DNA from 4 places in the Arthrobacter sp. D2-10 genome. Region 2 is predicted to be linked to each of the others. Evidence: riboswitches for the same ligand, from Rfam matches in the RefSeq annotation. Region 2 holds a riboswitch; each other region holds the start of a gene.
What was found. A riboswitch is a leader RNA that binds a small molecule or an ion and turns the genes downstream of it on or off. The one in region 2 is predicted to bind S-adenosylmethionine.

Region 1 (3,177 bases), 960 kb from region 2:
CAGTCTTCCCGGCGGTGGCCCAGGAGCGTCATGACGGGGACTGTGACGAACACGTTCGCGCCGATGCCCCGGTACCCCGTGCCCTTCTTCGGGTCTCCGGTGCAGGTGTGGGTCAGGACGTCCGCAAAGACATCGGCACGCAACTGCGATAGCGTTCGTGGCTCTTCAGGTCCCTGCAGTGAACGGGCCGCGGCGTCGACCCGGTTGAAGATTCCGTGCGCCTGCTCCGCGGGCAGATACGCGCCCAGCCATGCCATGCCGTCTTGCTCCGGCTGCACGCTCACGTCCCGGTCCTGCACCGCCCGAGCCTTCCGCTCGATGATCGATTCAGGATGCAGCTCCTCCCGCAACCTCCGACAACGCCTAGCGAGCTTCGGCCGGGTCAACCCGCCTGCCGTCTCCAGAATCGTCTGTTCGAATCCGGCCAGGGACTCGGCTGGAATGGCCCCGGATTCCTCGACGATGACCTGTGCCTGGACCTGGCTGATTCTGCCGTCATCGAGCGCTTTCCACGTCCCCGGCAGGTTCTCGGTTAGGCGTAGCGCTTCACCAAGCATCATCTGCGCGGTCCGGGCGGGTACCCGCAGCAGTGGGGCGATCTCCTGCGCAGCCAGCGTGAAACTGAACCGCGAATCCAAGCTTGCGGTCCGGGTGCCCTCCTCCCGGTGCACCCCATGGAACACATCCGCCACCAGGCAGGCCCGCCGGGCTGCTACCCAAGAAGCCAACCGGTCCGCAGCCCGCAGCATGTCAAGAATGTCGCTCAGTGCCCGCGACCGAGTCATCGCACCCGGTTGCCCGGACCTTTGCGACCGCCGTGCGTGCGGGGACGTTGCTTCCGTCAACCGCGACATCAACTCATACGGGGAAGCTTCCTCCACCACAGCACGGGCGTGCGTATCGATGCCGGATTCGTTCAGCCCGTCGATCTCCCAGCCGAAGGCGGCTTCAAAATCATCCTCCGACCAATCCCGAGACGCCTCGGCATACATCTCATCAAGAGCCGCCTCATAGGCGTCCCCACCAACCTCCGCGCTCCCCAACTCCATACAAAACACTCAATCATCCACCACCGACAATTTCGGATCCGGACTCGGAGGCTGATGATCATCCTGCCGGCATTTCCCAACAGCGGACGAGGATGATCTGTTCAGGTCCTCGCAGCACGTTTGAAGCATCTACTCCCGTTGCTCCTGCGTTGCTCTAACTACCGAATGGAGCCAGCCCGAACAGAAGGCCACCCAACCTTCGGGGCTAAGCAGCGCCGTCGTCGTCGTAGAAGGCCGCGTGCAGGGCGGGTTCCAGCTGGCCGATCTCCGTGAGGAATGCGTCATGGCCAATAGGAGAGGTAATGGTATGGACAGCCACATTACCCGGCAGTGCAGACGCCAGCTCGAAGGACTGGGCCGGCCAGTAGAGACGGTCCGAATCAACCGCAGCGATGAAGAATTTCGCTTTCGTGTCCGCCAGGGCTGTTGTCAGGCTGCCACGGTCACGGGCAACGTCATGGCTCATCAGCGCTTCGGTGAGGACCACATAACTGTTGGCATCGAACCGGCGAACCAGCTTATCCGCCTGATGATCGAGGTAACTCTCAACCTGGTAACGCCCCCGTTCGTGCGGCAAGGCTGCCCCGAACGGCTCCTCAAGCCCCTGCGCAGCCCGTCCGAACCGATGGCCAAGCTCCGCCTCTGAACGGTAGGTGATATGCGCGATTCGCCGTGCCAGCCCCAAGCCCGTCTCCGGACCCGCAGATCCGTAGTAATCTCCGCCGGCAAACCGTGGATCCAGCCTGATGGCCTGAACCTGCGCCTGCGCAAAGGCAATCTGCTCCGCTGTGCTCGCCGCACCGCAGGCGATGACGGCGCAATTCCGTACTCTCTCGGGATGGGTGACCGCCCATTCGAGAGCCCGGGCTCCTCCCATCGAGCCGCCAAGCACGGAATGCCAGGTGCTGATCCCGAGCAGATCGGCAAGCAACGCCTCGGCACGCACTGAATCGCGGATGGTGACGAAGGGAAACCGCGAACCCCACGGCCTGCCCTCCGGATCAAGCGATGCAGGTCCAGTCGACCCGTAACAACCGCCGAGCATGTTGATGGAGACCACGAAGTAGCGGTCGGTGTCGATGGTGCGGCCCGGTCCCACCAGTCCGTCCCACCACCCGTCTTCCGTTGATCCCCCACGGGCTACGTGGGAACTGCCGGTGAGCGCATGCTCGACGAGCACGGCATTGGAGGCATCAGCGTTGAGGGTGCCCCACGTCTCATACGCGAGTACGACGTCGGGCAAGTGACCGCCCGTTTCCAGCGTCAAGGGACCGACGGAAAGCCGTTGGACGACGACGCCCTCCACCTTTGTTACCTGGGGATGCGGTTCAACCGTGGTGATGCCTGTCAATCCTGCCGCCTTCAGAGCTCGCGCTTGCTCCTGCACGCCACATGCAGGGCCTGGTCGTCACCCGGGGCACCCCACCGCGAAGGAGGGTTGCCGGACAGCAAGCCGGGGCCGCCGGCGGGCAGAACCCACCGCACTGTCACTCGTGACCTCATACAAGAGAACCCGAAGAGGGCAGGAAACGGCAACTATTGTGACTCGCGGTGAAACAGACGGTTGCGTCGGGGCGCTCAGAGCCGGCGCGGACGCAGTGCTTGAGTGGGGCCGTCTCGTCTATGGGTAACGGCGGCCCCACCCAAGGGGAACACCCATTGGGTGTCCCGGCAGGAAGATCCGGCGGTCTCGGAACCGGCCTCCCTGTGTGACTCAACTATGCGTGGCCGACCTTGGGTTTTACTTGGACCTTCAAGTCCTCTCATTGTGACTTAGGCAACCCTAAGTCGAGGCGTCCATCACAAAGTGCCAAAATGGGGCCATGCGCCTGGATCATGTGTCTTATGCCTGCGAACCCGACGGTCTGACTGCCACTGCGGAGCGGATTTCCGACGCTCTGGGCATCGAATTCGTGAAGGGTGGCGTCCACCCACGATTCGGTACCCGCAACATGATTTTTCCTCTCGTCAATGGTCAGTACCTTGAGGTTGTGGAGGTACTCGACCACCCCGCCTCGGACAAGGCGCCCTTCGGCCAGGCCGTACGCGCGAGGTCGGAAGCGGGCGGCGGATGGATGGGCTGGTGCGTCGCCGTTGACGACCTCGCCCCCTTCGAGGAGCGTCTGGG
Region 2 (3,177 bases):
CGGACGGGCACGACGGCGGAACAAGTGGTGGGTGCGCTAGTGGCCTTTGACGCCGAGAGTGGCGAGCAGTGAGCTCCGCATTCGACCGAGCTCAGCCGAATTGCGGTCGCGGGGGCGCTCGCCCGGCACGGTGAGCACCTCGGTGACGGATGCTCCGGGGTGAGCCGGGTCCGCTGATTTGCCGAGCACGATGATGCGGTCGGCAAGCTGGAGGGCTTCGTCGACGTCGTGCGTGACGAGCAGGACCGTTGTGGGCTGCGCGCGGTGGATATCGAGCAGGAGGTCCTGCATCTTCAGGCGGGTCAGTGCGTCCAGCGCACCGAATGGCTCATCGAGCAGCAGTACACCTGGGTTGCGTGCGAGTGCCCGGGCCAGCGACGCGCGCTGTGCCATGCCGCCCGAGACCTCACGGGGGCGGTGCCCGGCGAAGTCGGCTAGCTCGACGAGACCGAGGAGCTCCGTGACTTTTGCCTTGCCGGCTGCGGCGCTGGTTCCCTTGGGCAGTCCGATTGCGATATTGGCACGCAGGGAGAGCCAGGGAAGGAGGCGGGGTTCCTGGAAGGCGAAGGCGCAGCGGTCGTCGATCCCGTTGACGGCGGTGCCGTCGATCAGAACCTTGCCGCCGGTAGGTGAGTCGAGGCCGGCCGCGGCCCGAAGCAGGGTTGATTTTCCGCAGCCGCTCGCTCCGACAATCGCCAGCACTTCACCGGCGCGAACCTCGAGGTTGATGTCCCTCAGGACCACATGCTCAGCGCTGCCGCTGCCAAAGGAACGGACCAGTGAGGAGAATGTCAGGGGAAGGGCTTGCTTGCCGGCGGCGCCGGGTTGTGTCTTCCGGGACGCCTGCTGCTGTGCACTCAAAAGGGTACTCATGAAACACTCCATCGCTCCTGGCAGTAGCACCCGTTCCCCTGCGAATAGCAGGTAAGGGTTGCTGCGGCGTCAACGATCCAGGTCTCTCGGCCGCTCGGGATGGTGAGCTTCAACTAAACGACTTTCTGAGCCTTCGGCGCAACATGTGTCGTAACAAAACGCGTTCCGCCAGTCCCGAGGGCGTGCCGAGGGTACTCGAGCGGCCAGTCCACCGCCCTAATTTTCCTTAGGCAGTGATGGGCAGGAGGTCGGTCTTGATCTGGTGCTCGAGCGGTTCGCCGTTCGTGAACCGCCGTAACTCTTCGATGGAGGACTGTGCCAGCCGGGCAAGCTCCGACCCCAACGAACCCGCAATGTGGGGAGTGAGCAACACGTTCGGCAAATCGTACAGCGGAGAGTCCATTGGCAGCACGGACGGCGATGTGACATCGAGAACGGCGAAGATGTCACCGGTCTGAAGCCGCTCGGTGAGCGCTTGTTGATCTACGATCTCTCCCCGCGCCGTGTTGATGAAGGTTGTGCCGGCCCGCATAAGGCCGATGCGGCGACGATCGATCATGCCCCGTGTTTCCGGGATGGATGGCGCGTGGAGTGATACCACGTCGGCCCAGGGGAGTAGTTCGTCGAGCTCTTTCAACTGCACGCCAAGCTGGTCTGCCTCCGCTTTGTCGACGAAAGGGTCAGCGACGGCGACTTCAAGATCGTAGGCGGCGAGCAAACGGATAACCTGCCGCCCGATGCGTGAGGCCCCGATGATTCCGACCCGCTTTCCGAAGTTGCCGAGTCCGGGGAAAAGCTCTTCGGGAGATACTCGGCCACGGTTGGTTCGAACAGCATCGGCCAGCGGCAGGACACGCTTGTTGGCCAGGACGATCATCGCCATGGTGTACTCCGCGACGGGAATTGCATTGACCGCAGCCGCAGAGCTGATGGCGATGCCACGTTCCCAGCATCCCTGGCTAATCACTCCCTTCACCGTCCCCGCCGTGTGGAAAACGGCGCGGAGTTTCGGAGCCGTGCTGAGCACTTCCTCGTCGACCTTCGGGCTTCCCCAGCCTGTGATCAGTACGTCGATGTCCGAAAGTATTGTTCGAACCGCTGGGTCCCGTAAATCCTCGAGCGGTTCACGCGAGACGAGGTCTACGACTTCCGCCAGCTCATCCAGGACTGAGCCTGGAAAAATTCGGTTCACAGTGCTGCGGGGCATGAAGAGCGCACCCCTCAGGCGCCGTGAATCTTTCTCCGCAGCACCTGGTTCAGGAATCTGCGAAAGCGTCGCATCCCTCTGCAGCGCGCTCATCCCTTCAGTCCCTGGGTAGCGACACCGCTGATCAGGAATCGCTGGAAAATGATGAAGAAAACCAGAACCGGTACCAGGGCCAGCAGGGCCATCGCAATCTGGGCCCCGTAGTTCACCGCGGACGTCTGATCGACGAAGAGGCGAAGCGCTACCGGCAGGGTGTAGAGATCAGGCTTCTTCAGGTACAGCAGTGGGCCGAGGAAGTCGTTCCAGCTGCCGATGAACGTGAAGATGGATGAGGTGACAATCGCCGGTCGCATGAGAGGCAACATGATTGCTGCGAAGATGCGGCCGTGGCCGGCACCATCGATTTTCGCTGCCTCGTCGAGGTCCGGGGGGAGATTTCGCATGAACTGCACCATCAGGAAGATGAAAAATGCTTCGGTCGCCAGGAACTTCGGCGCCAGCAGCGGTACCCAGGTGTTGATCATGTCGAGGTTATTGAAGACGACGTACTGGGGAATGATCACCACGTGGAAGGGCAGCAGGAGCGTAGCAATCATCAAGGCAAAGCAGATGTTCCGTCCCGGGAAATTGATACGAGCGAACGCATAAGCCACCACCGTGGTTGAGAGGATCATTCCGACGACGCTCAAAACCGCTAGCGCGAGAGAGTTGCCGAAGAAGGTCCAGAAGGAGACGCCGCCAATTCCAGCGAGGGCCGCCGTCAGGTTATCCAGAGTGAACTCCTCCGGCAGCAGATTGACGTTGCCGACGATCTGATTCGACGGTTTGACGGTCGAGAAGACCATCCAGAGGACCGGATACATAGTGATGGCAATGAGGGTCAGCGCCACCGCGTGGAAGCCGATCCTGCGGAGTATTGAGCTTCTGGTCTTCATCGGGAATCGCCTCCGTAGTGCACCCAACCCCGCGAGGTGCGGAACATGATCGCGGTGATGATGCCGACCACAATCAGCAATAGCCAGGCCATGGCGGAGGCATACCCCATGCGGAATTCGGTAAAGCCCTGCAGGTAGAGGTAGAGCGTGTAGAACAACGTG
Region 3 (3,177 bases), 1.6 Mb from region 2:
GATATGCGGCGACGAGGCCGGCGTCGTAACCGTGAACTGAGAAGTTCACCACTCCTATCGCATCGGTGCTGTCCGAGAAGATACGGTGCACCGTCACGCCGGACAGGGCGGCAAGCCCTTCAATCAGAGCGTTCCGGAGAGCCGACTCGTGCGCGAGCCATTCATCCGCATCGAGAGCCGCGAGGACTTCTGTCGCATGCGCGAGCGCTGCCGCGCCGAGGACATTCGGGGAGCCGCCCTCATGCCGGGCTGGGCCGGTTGTCCAGGCCACCGAATCAACCTTCACCGTTTTCACAGCTCCGCCACCGGCGAGGTGCGGCGTCCCGGCGTCGAGCCAGTCAGGCCTCCCAACCAGCACACCGGCTCCGAAAGGGGCGTACAGCTTGTGACCGGAGAAAACGACGTAGTCGATGCCATCCCTGACCAGGTCCAGCCGCCGGTGCGGGGCCAACTGGGCGGCGTCGACGACGATGCGCGCCCCGTGCTCATGCGCCACACGGGCGAGCCGGTCGATCGGTAGGATCTCCCCGGTGACGTTCGAGGCGCCCGTCACGGCGAGGAGACTCACACGGCCGGACTCCAGTTCTTCCTCCAACGCAGTCAGCGTTCCTTCGATGGTCTCTGCTGCGACGATTCCGCGGTGAGGGCGGTCGAACCAGGGGAGGAGGTTGGCGTGGTGTTCCAGGTCGAGGTAAAGAACCTCCCCGTCCACCGGTACGCAGCCCGCCAGGAGATTGAGGGAATCCGTGGTGTTGCGGGTGAAGATGACCGCGTCGTCTTCTCGGCCACCGACGAAGGTCCTGACCGTTCTCCGAGCGTTCTCATACAGAGACGTTGAAATCTGCGAAGCGTATCCGGCACCCCGATGAACGCTCGCGTAGTAGGGAAGAACGCGCTGCACATAGTCATTTACCGACTGAAGCGCGGGCGTAGATGCTGCGTAATCCAGGTTGACGTAGCGAACCGTCGCGCCGTCAATCACCGGTGCCTGCAGTTCTGCGCCGAGAACTGCAGCAAGTGGTGCAGTGGTCAGCCCATCAACGTCTTCGAGAAGTGCATTGGTCACAGGAATTTACCCCACAAATTCTCATGGGGCTCCACCGAGGTTGGCCCCGCGCTTGCCGAACCAATTTTCTGGACGGCCTGGTCGTCACCCGGGGCACCCCACCGCGGAAGGAGGGTTGCCGGCCAGCAAACCGGGGTTTAGCGCTGGCACTCGTGACCTAGTAGTTCAGAATAGGGCAGTCCCGAATAAGATGCGGATTTTGTTACGCGGCGTTGTCAGGCGCCGGCGCCTTTCTGCAGGAGATCGTCCAGCGAGGGGTTGAGCATCTTCAGCACATCGTTGTGCAGAATGCTGTTGGTAGCCAGTGCGTTCCCGCCGAAGGGGCCGTCAGCACCTTCGAGTGATGTGAACCGCCCGCCGGCCTCCGTAACAATGGGCACCAACGCAGCCATGTCGTACAGATTCAATTCCGGTTCGCATGCGATGTCCACTGCACCCTCCGCGACCAGACAGTACGACCAGAAGTCGCCATAAGCGCGGGTACGCCAGACCGAGTCGGTGAGCGACATAAACTCGTCTAAGTTCCCGCGTTCCTTCCACCCGGTGAGGCTGGAATAGGAGAGGGAGGCGTCCTCCAGCCGGGAAACGCTCGAAACCCGCAGGCGGGTTGCCGCGGCAAGCGACTTGCCCATGAACGCACCGGTTCCGGTCGCCGCCCACCAGCGCTTGCCCAGGGCAGGAGCGCTGACGACGCCGACAACCGGACGACCCTCATCAACGAGGGCGATGAGGGTGGCCCACACCGGAACCCCTCGGACGAAGTTCTTGGTGCCGTCGATCGGGTCGATGATCCATCGCCGGGAGCCGGCGCCGCTGCTTCCGAATTCCTCACCGAGAACGGCGTCGCGGGGGCGGGCTCGCGACAATTGTCCGCGGATAGCTTCTTCGGCCGACTTGTCGGCATCCGTGACCGGAGTGAAGTCAGGCTTGGTTTCAACCGCCAGATCCTGTGCCTTGAACCTCGACATGGTCTGGTCGTCCACGGAGTCGGCCATCACATGGGCAAGGCGGAGGTCATCGTTGTAGCTCTGGAGGTTCATACCCTTCAACCTATATGGTCAGGGCTTCCAGATGCGCCAGGCCGGAACTGGCGCGCTGGCGTGGACATGGACGACTTTCAGAACCACGATCTTAAACGAAAGAAAGGCGCACCGGCCGATTGGCCGGTGCGCCTTTCCTGGAAGCTCTAAGACTTAGAGAACGGAGATGTTCTCAGCCTGGGGGCCCTTGGGGCCCTGGGTGGTCTCGAAGCTGACCTTCTGGTTCTCCTCGAGCGAGCGGAAGCCGCCGGAGTTGATTGCGGAGAAGTGAGCGAAGACGTCAGCGCCGCCGTCATCAGGAGCGATGAATCCAAAGCCCTTTTCAGCGTTGAACCACTTGACTGTACCTGTTGCCATTTTTTTATTCCTTGAGTGTGAGGATCCCCCCGTACTTCGGGGTTCCCGTCGCGGTGTTCATTTCGCCTGCAAAAAAAGCTTTCGAACTCCGTAGAGAAATCAAGGCTTAACATTCGTGCGCAACACAACAACTTCCATCAGTCTAGCAGGCATTGGGCCGCTGTAAACGCATTTCTTATTGCAGGCCCAATTCCTTGGTTCCCTGGGCGGGTTCAATGCCGGCGCCGAGAAGCCGCCGCAGGGAAGCAAGGCGTACGGGGCCGGACTCTCCGGCTGCCCCGGAATCAACCCATCCGTCCAGTCCGCAATTGACCGCAGAGTCGTCGTGCCTGCACCCTCGTTCACATTCTCCCGTTCCGGGTGCGAGGTCAGGGAATGCAGCAAGGATGCGGTCGGCGTCGACGTGGGCGAGGCCGAAAGAGCGTATCCCGGGCGTGTCGATGATCCAGGTTCCGGGGGCCGAATCGGCGGCTTTCAGCGCGTACGCCGAAGATGAGGTGTGGCGTCCGCGGCCGGTCACCGCGTTCACGCCGCCGGTTGCACGATTCGCTCCAGTAAGGGCATTGACGAGCGTTGACTTGCCCACGCCCGAGTGGCCCAGAAGCACGCTCACCCTACCGTCCAGAAGACCCTTCAAATGTGCCACCGCACCGGGCGCCAAGAGGGCGGATGTGCCGCTGGCCGAGGTTGTTGCCACGGCATCGGGGGTGGACG
Region 4 (3,177 bases), 880 kb from region 2:
TGCCGATGCCTGGGACACCTGGCTGTACAACGAGTACGGCACCTACCGGGAGGTCATGCGCCGCGAGATCGAGTCGCGGGTGACTGCGGTTGCCGGGTGGGCGCGGTGGCAGCAGATTCCGGCACTCATCGGGGAGGGCTGGATCGGTTACACGCCGCTGAACGGGAACTTTGAGGAGGGTCCGATAGGGCGGGAACTCGCTGAACACGGTATCCGGGTAGCGCTGGAGCAGGGCGTCTGGGGGATGGTGCTGGGATCCAACGCGGCGCCGCATCACCCGATGTGGTTCAACACGGACTGGATCCGGCGAACCAATGCTTTCATCCGGGACTGCGGAAGCGCGACCACGAAGGGGTAGATGTACGACGCTCCAACGACCAGTATTCGCTGAGGCTTCGATCCGTAGTCATCCGGCGGACGAGCCTGACTACTCCGGGAGTCCCAGACCGGTGTGCCGTTCCAGCTGCTTCAGAAGCTCCGTCTGGAAGGTAGAGCTCAACACCGCTCGGTGCGGCATTCGCCGCTGCTGGTGATACCAGTAGCCTCCGGTCCGGGCGATGCCGCGGTCGATGTTGCCGGCGTCTCCAAGTGCGAGCTCCGCCTGGGTGAGGTGCCCCAGCTCCAGATCGTCCGGGGCGCTGGGACCGCCCATTTGAGTGGGCACCCATCCCGGATCTACCGCGTGGGCTTCCACGTCCAGCCACCGAGCCGCGACCGCTGCCCACAGTGCGGTGACATACAGCTTGCTGTCTGAGTAGGAACCCGGCCGCTTGTCAGCATGTGACCAGTCAACCGACGCCAGATTCGTGGAGCCGGACTGATGCATCCCGCTGCTCAGGTAGATAATTCTCCGTGGCTTCTGCATGCTCGCGGTCAGCACGTACGGTGCGACCGTGTTCACGGCAAATACGTCACGGCCGCTGTAGACGCCGGCGTTATGGATGATGGCGTCGAACGGCCCAAGGTGATCTGCCTGCTCCGCTACCTGAATGGTTTCCTGCAGGTCCGCCAGATTCCCGAAGACTGCGCCCACCGCCATCCCACGGACCTCCACCAGATCCGCGAACCGGGATTCCTCCCTCGCATGCAGCACCACTTCATGATCGCGGTGTATCAGTTCCCGGGCGGCGTTGAGCCCCAGTCCTCCGGCCGAACCGGTGATCAAAATCCTTACCATGGTCCTCCGCGCTTAGTTGAGATGACGGGTTCTGCCGGCGGCACGAGTGTCCTGCCCTCGCCCAATCAGTTATGACAGCAACCGAAGATCGGGAATCTCATCTCGGGCGACGCTTCGCTCGATCCGTAGATCTTCGTCATGTTGGCACTCAGGGCAGCCGGCTTGCCTACACTGGGCTCAGGTCATGAGTGCCAGCATCGAGCCCCGGCTTGCTGGCCGGCAACCCTCCTTCCGCGGCGGGGTGCCCCGGGTGAGGACCTGGCTGTTCGGCGAAGGGCCGGACGGCAAGCGCGGCCCGTGGTGCTTTGAGCATGCCGGGCCCAGATCACAGGAGCCTTGAATGTCCAACGGATGGTCCTTCGAAACACGCCAGATTCACATCGGGCAGGAGCCCGACGCCGCCACCGGTGCCCGTGCACTGCCTATCTACCAGACCACGTCCTTCGTGTTCCCGAGCGCCGAGAGCGCGGCGAACCGCTTCGCCCTGGCCGAACTGGCGCCCATTTACACGCGCATCGGCAACCCGACCCAGGACGCGGTGGAGCAACGGATAGCAAGTCTCGAGGGTGGCCTGGCTGCCCTCCTGCTCAGCTCCGGCCAGGCGGCCGAGACCTTCGCAATCCTGAACATCGCCGAATCCGGTGACCACATCGTCGCCAGCCCTAGCCTTTACGGCGGCACCTACAACCTGTTCGCGCACACCCTGAAGAAGTTCGGTATCTCGGTCACGTTCGTCGACGATCCTGACAACCTCGACCAGTGGCGTGATGCCGTGCAGCCGAACACTAAGCTCTTCTTCGCCGAAGTTGTGTCCAACCCGCGTCAGGACGTCCTCGACATTGAAGGCGTCTCCCGCACTGCTCATGAGGCAGGGGTACCGCTGATCGTCGACAACACCCTCGCGACGCCGTACCTGATCCGCCCGCTGGAGTGGGGCGCGGACATCGTGGTTCATTCCGCCACCAAGTACCTCGGCGGCCACGGCGCGGCAATCGCGGGTGTGATTGTGGACTCCGGCAAGTTCGACTTCAGCAAGGACCCTGAGCGCTTCCCAGGCTTCAATACCCCGGACCCCACCTATAATGGGCTGGTTTACGGTCGGGATCTCGGGGAGGGCGGCGCCCTCGGCGCCAACCTGTCCTACATCCTGAAGGCACGCGTCCAGCTCCTGCGTGACCTGGGCTCAGCGGTCTCGCCCTTCAACGCCTTCCTCATTGCGCAGGGTCTGGAGACACTGAGCCTGCGCGTGGAACGCCACGTCTCCAACGCCGAGAAGGTTGCCCGCTGGTTGGAGGAAAGGGACGACGTCGAATCCGTCGCCTACGCGGGCCTCCCGTCAAGCCCCTGGTATGAGCGCGGCCGTAAGTACGGTCCTAAGGGGACCGGCGCCATCGTTTCCTTCAACCTGGCGGGCGGTGCTGAGGCTGGAAAGCGTTTCGTGGATGCGCTCGAGCTGCATTCACACGTCGCGAACATCGGGGACGTCCGGTCCCTGGTGATCCACCCCGCATCCACCACGCACAGCCAGCTTTCGCCGGAGCAGCAGGCCGTTGCCGGGGTGACTCCCGGACTGGTCCGGCTCTCGGTGGGACTGGAGCACATCGACGACATCCTGGCGGATCTCGAGACAGGCTTCCGCGCTGCGAAGGCATCGACAGGAGCTTAGTGCTTCGGTTGCTGGGGTGACCCGCAACAGGTGACGAGGCTGCACCATTCGTCTCGCTGGTCCGATTCCAAAGCTGAGGACCAGCGAGACTTGGCGATGAGCACGCCGCGTTCAGCTGTGGGAACCAAGAAAGTATGCAAAAAGGTTTGCGCCCACCTGAGAAGCGTGTTTTGCTAAGAGTTGAGCAGTGGGGACTCTAGGGGGTGGTAACGGATGAACAGGCGATTCGGTCGATCTGTTGCTGTTGCTGCGCGGGCCTCGCTGATCGGCGGCCTCAGCGCACTAGGTCTTCTGGCCCTCTCCGCTACTGTTGCTAACGCTGACGACGGCGGGC

Region 1: it holds a riboswitch for S-adenosylmethionine, as region 2 does, so the genes downstream of both, metX (homoserine O-acetyltransferase MetX) here and M1D74_RS01525 (ABC transporter ATP-binding protein) in region 2, are expected to answer to the same signal.
Region 3: it holds a riboswitch for S-adenosylmethionine, as region 2 does, so the genes downstream of both, M1D74_RS10595 (aminotransferase class V-fold PLP-dependent enzyme) here and M1D74_RS01525 (ABC transporter ATP-binding protein) in region 2, are expected to answer to the same signal.
Region 4: it holds a riboswitch for S-adenosylmethionine, as region 2 does, so the genes downstream of both, M1D74_RS14140 (bifunctional o-acetylhomoserine/o-acetylserine sulfhydrylase) here and M1D74_RS01525 (ABC transporter ATP-binding protein) in region 2, are expected to answer to the same signal.

What each region holds. Positions count from the first base shown of each region.
Region 1 is NZ_CP096431.1:1,254,802-1,257,978, reverse strand. It holds gene M1D74_RS05825 (DUF222 domain-containing protein) at 1-1,049, opposite strand, end outside; gene metX (homoserine O-acetyltransferase MetX) at 1,255-2,391, opposite strand; SAM riboswitch class IV at 2,416-2,548, opposite strand; gene M1D74_RS05815 (VOC family protein) at 2,873-3,177, shown strand, end outside.
Region 2 is NZ_CP096431.1:292,796-295,972, forward strand. It holds gene M1D74_RS01525 (ABC transporter ATP-binding protein) at 37-873, opposite strand; SAM riboswitch class I at 879-979, opposite strand; gene M1D74_RS01530 (hydroxyacid dehydrogenase) at 1,100-2,173, opposite strand; gene M1D74_RS01535 (carbohydrate ABC transporter permease) at 2,170-3,015, opposite strand; gene M1D74_RS01540 (carbohydrate ABC transporter permease) at 3,012-3,177, opposite strand, start outside.
Region 3 is NZ_CP096431.1:2,270,167-2,273,343, reverse strand. It holds gene M1D74_RS10595 (aminotransferase class V-fold PLP-dependent enzyme) at 1-1,066, opposite strand, end outside; SAM riboswitch class IV at 1,110-1,224, opposite strand; gene hisN (histidinol-phosphatase) at 1,282-2,106, opposite strand; gene M1D74_RS10585 (cold-shock protein) at 2,260-2,463, opposite strand; gene rsgA (ribosome small subunit-dependent GTPase A) at 2,639-3,177, opposite strand, start outside.
Region 4 is NZ_CP096431.1:3,021,983-3,025,159, reverse strand. It holds gene M1D74_RS14150 (cellulase-like family protein) at 1-358, shown strand, start outside; gene M1D74_RS14145 (SDR family NAD(P)-dependent oxidoreductase) at 428-1,177, opposite strand; SAM riboswitch class IV at 1,358-1,474, shown strand; gene M1D74_RS14140 (bifunctional o-acetylhomoserine/o-acetylserine sulfhydrylase) at 1,518-2,843, shown strand; gene M1D74_RS14135 (hypothetical protein) at 3,057-3,177, shown strand, end outside.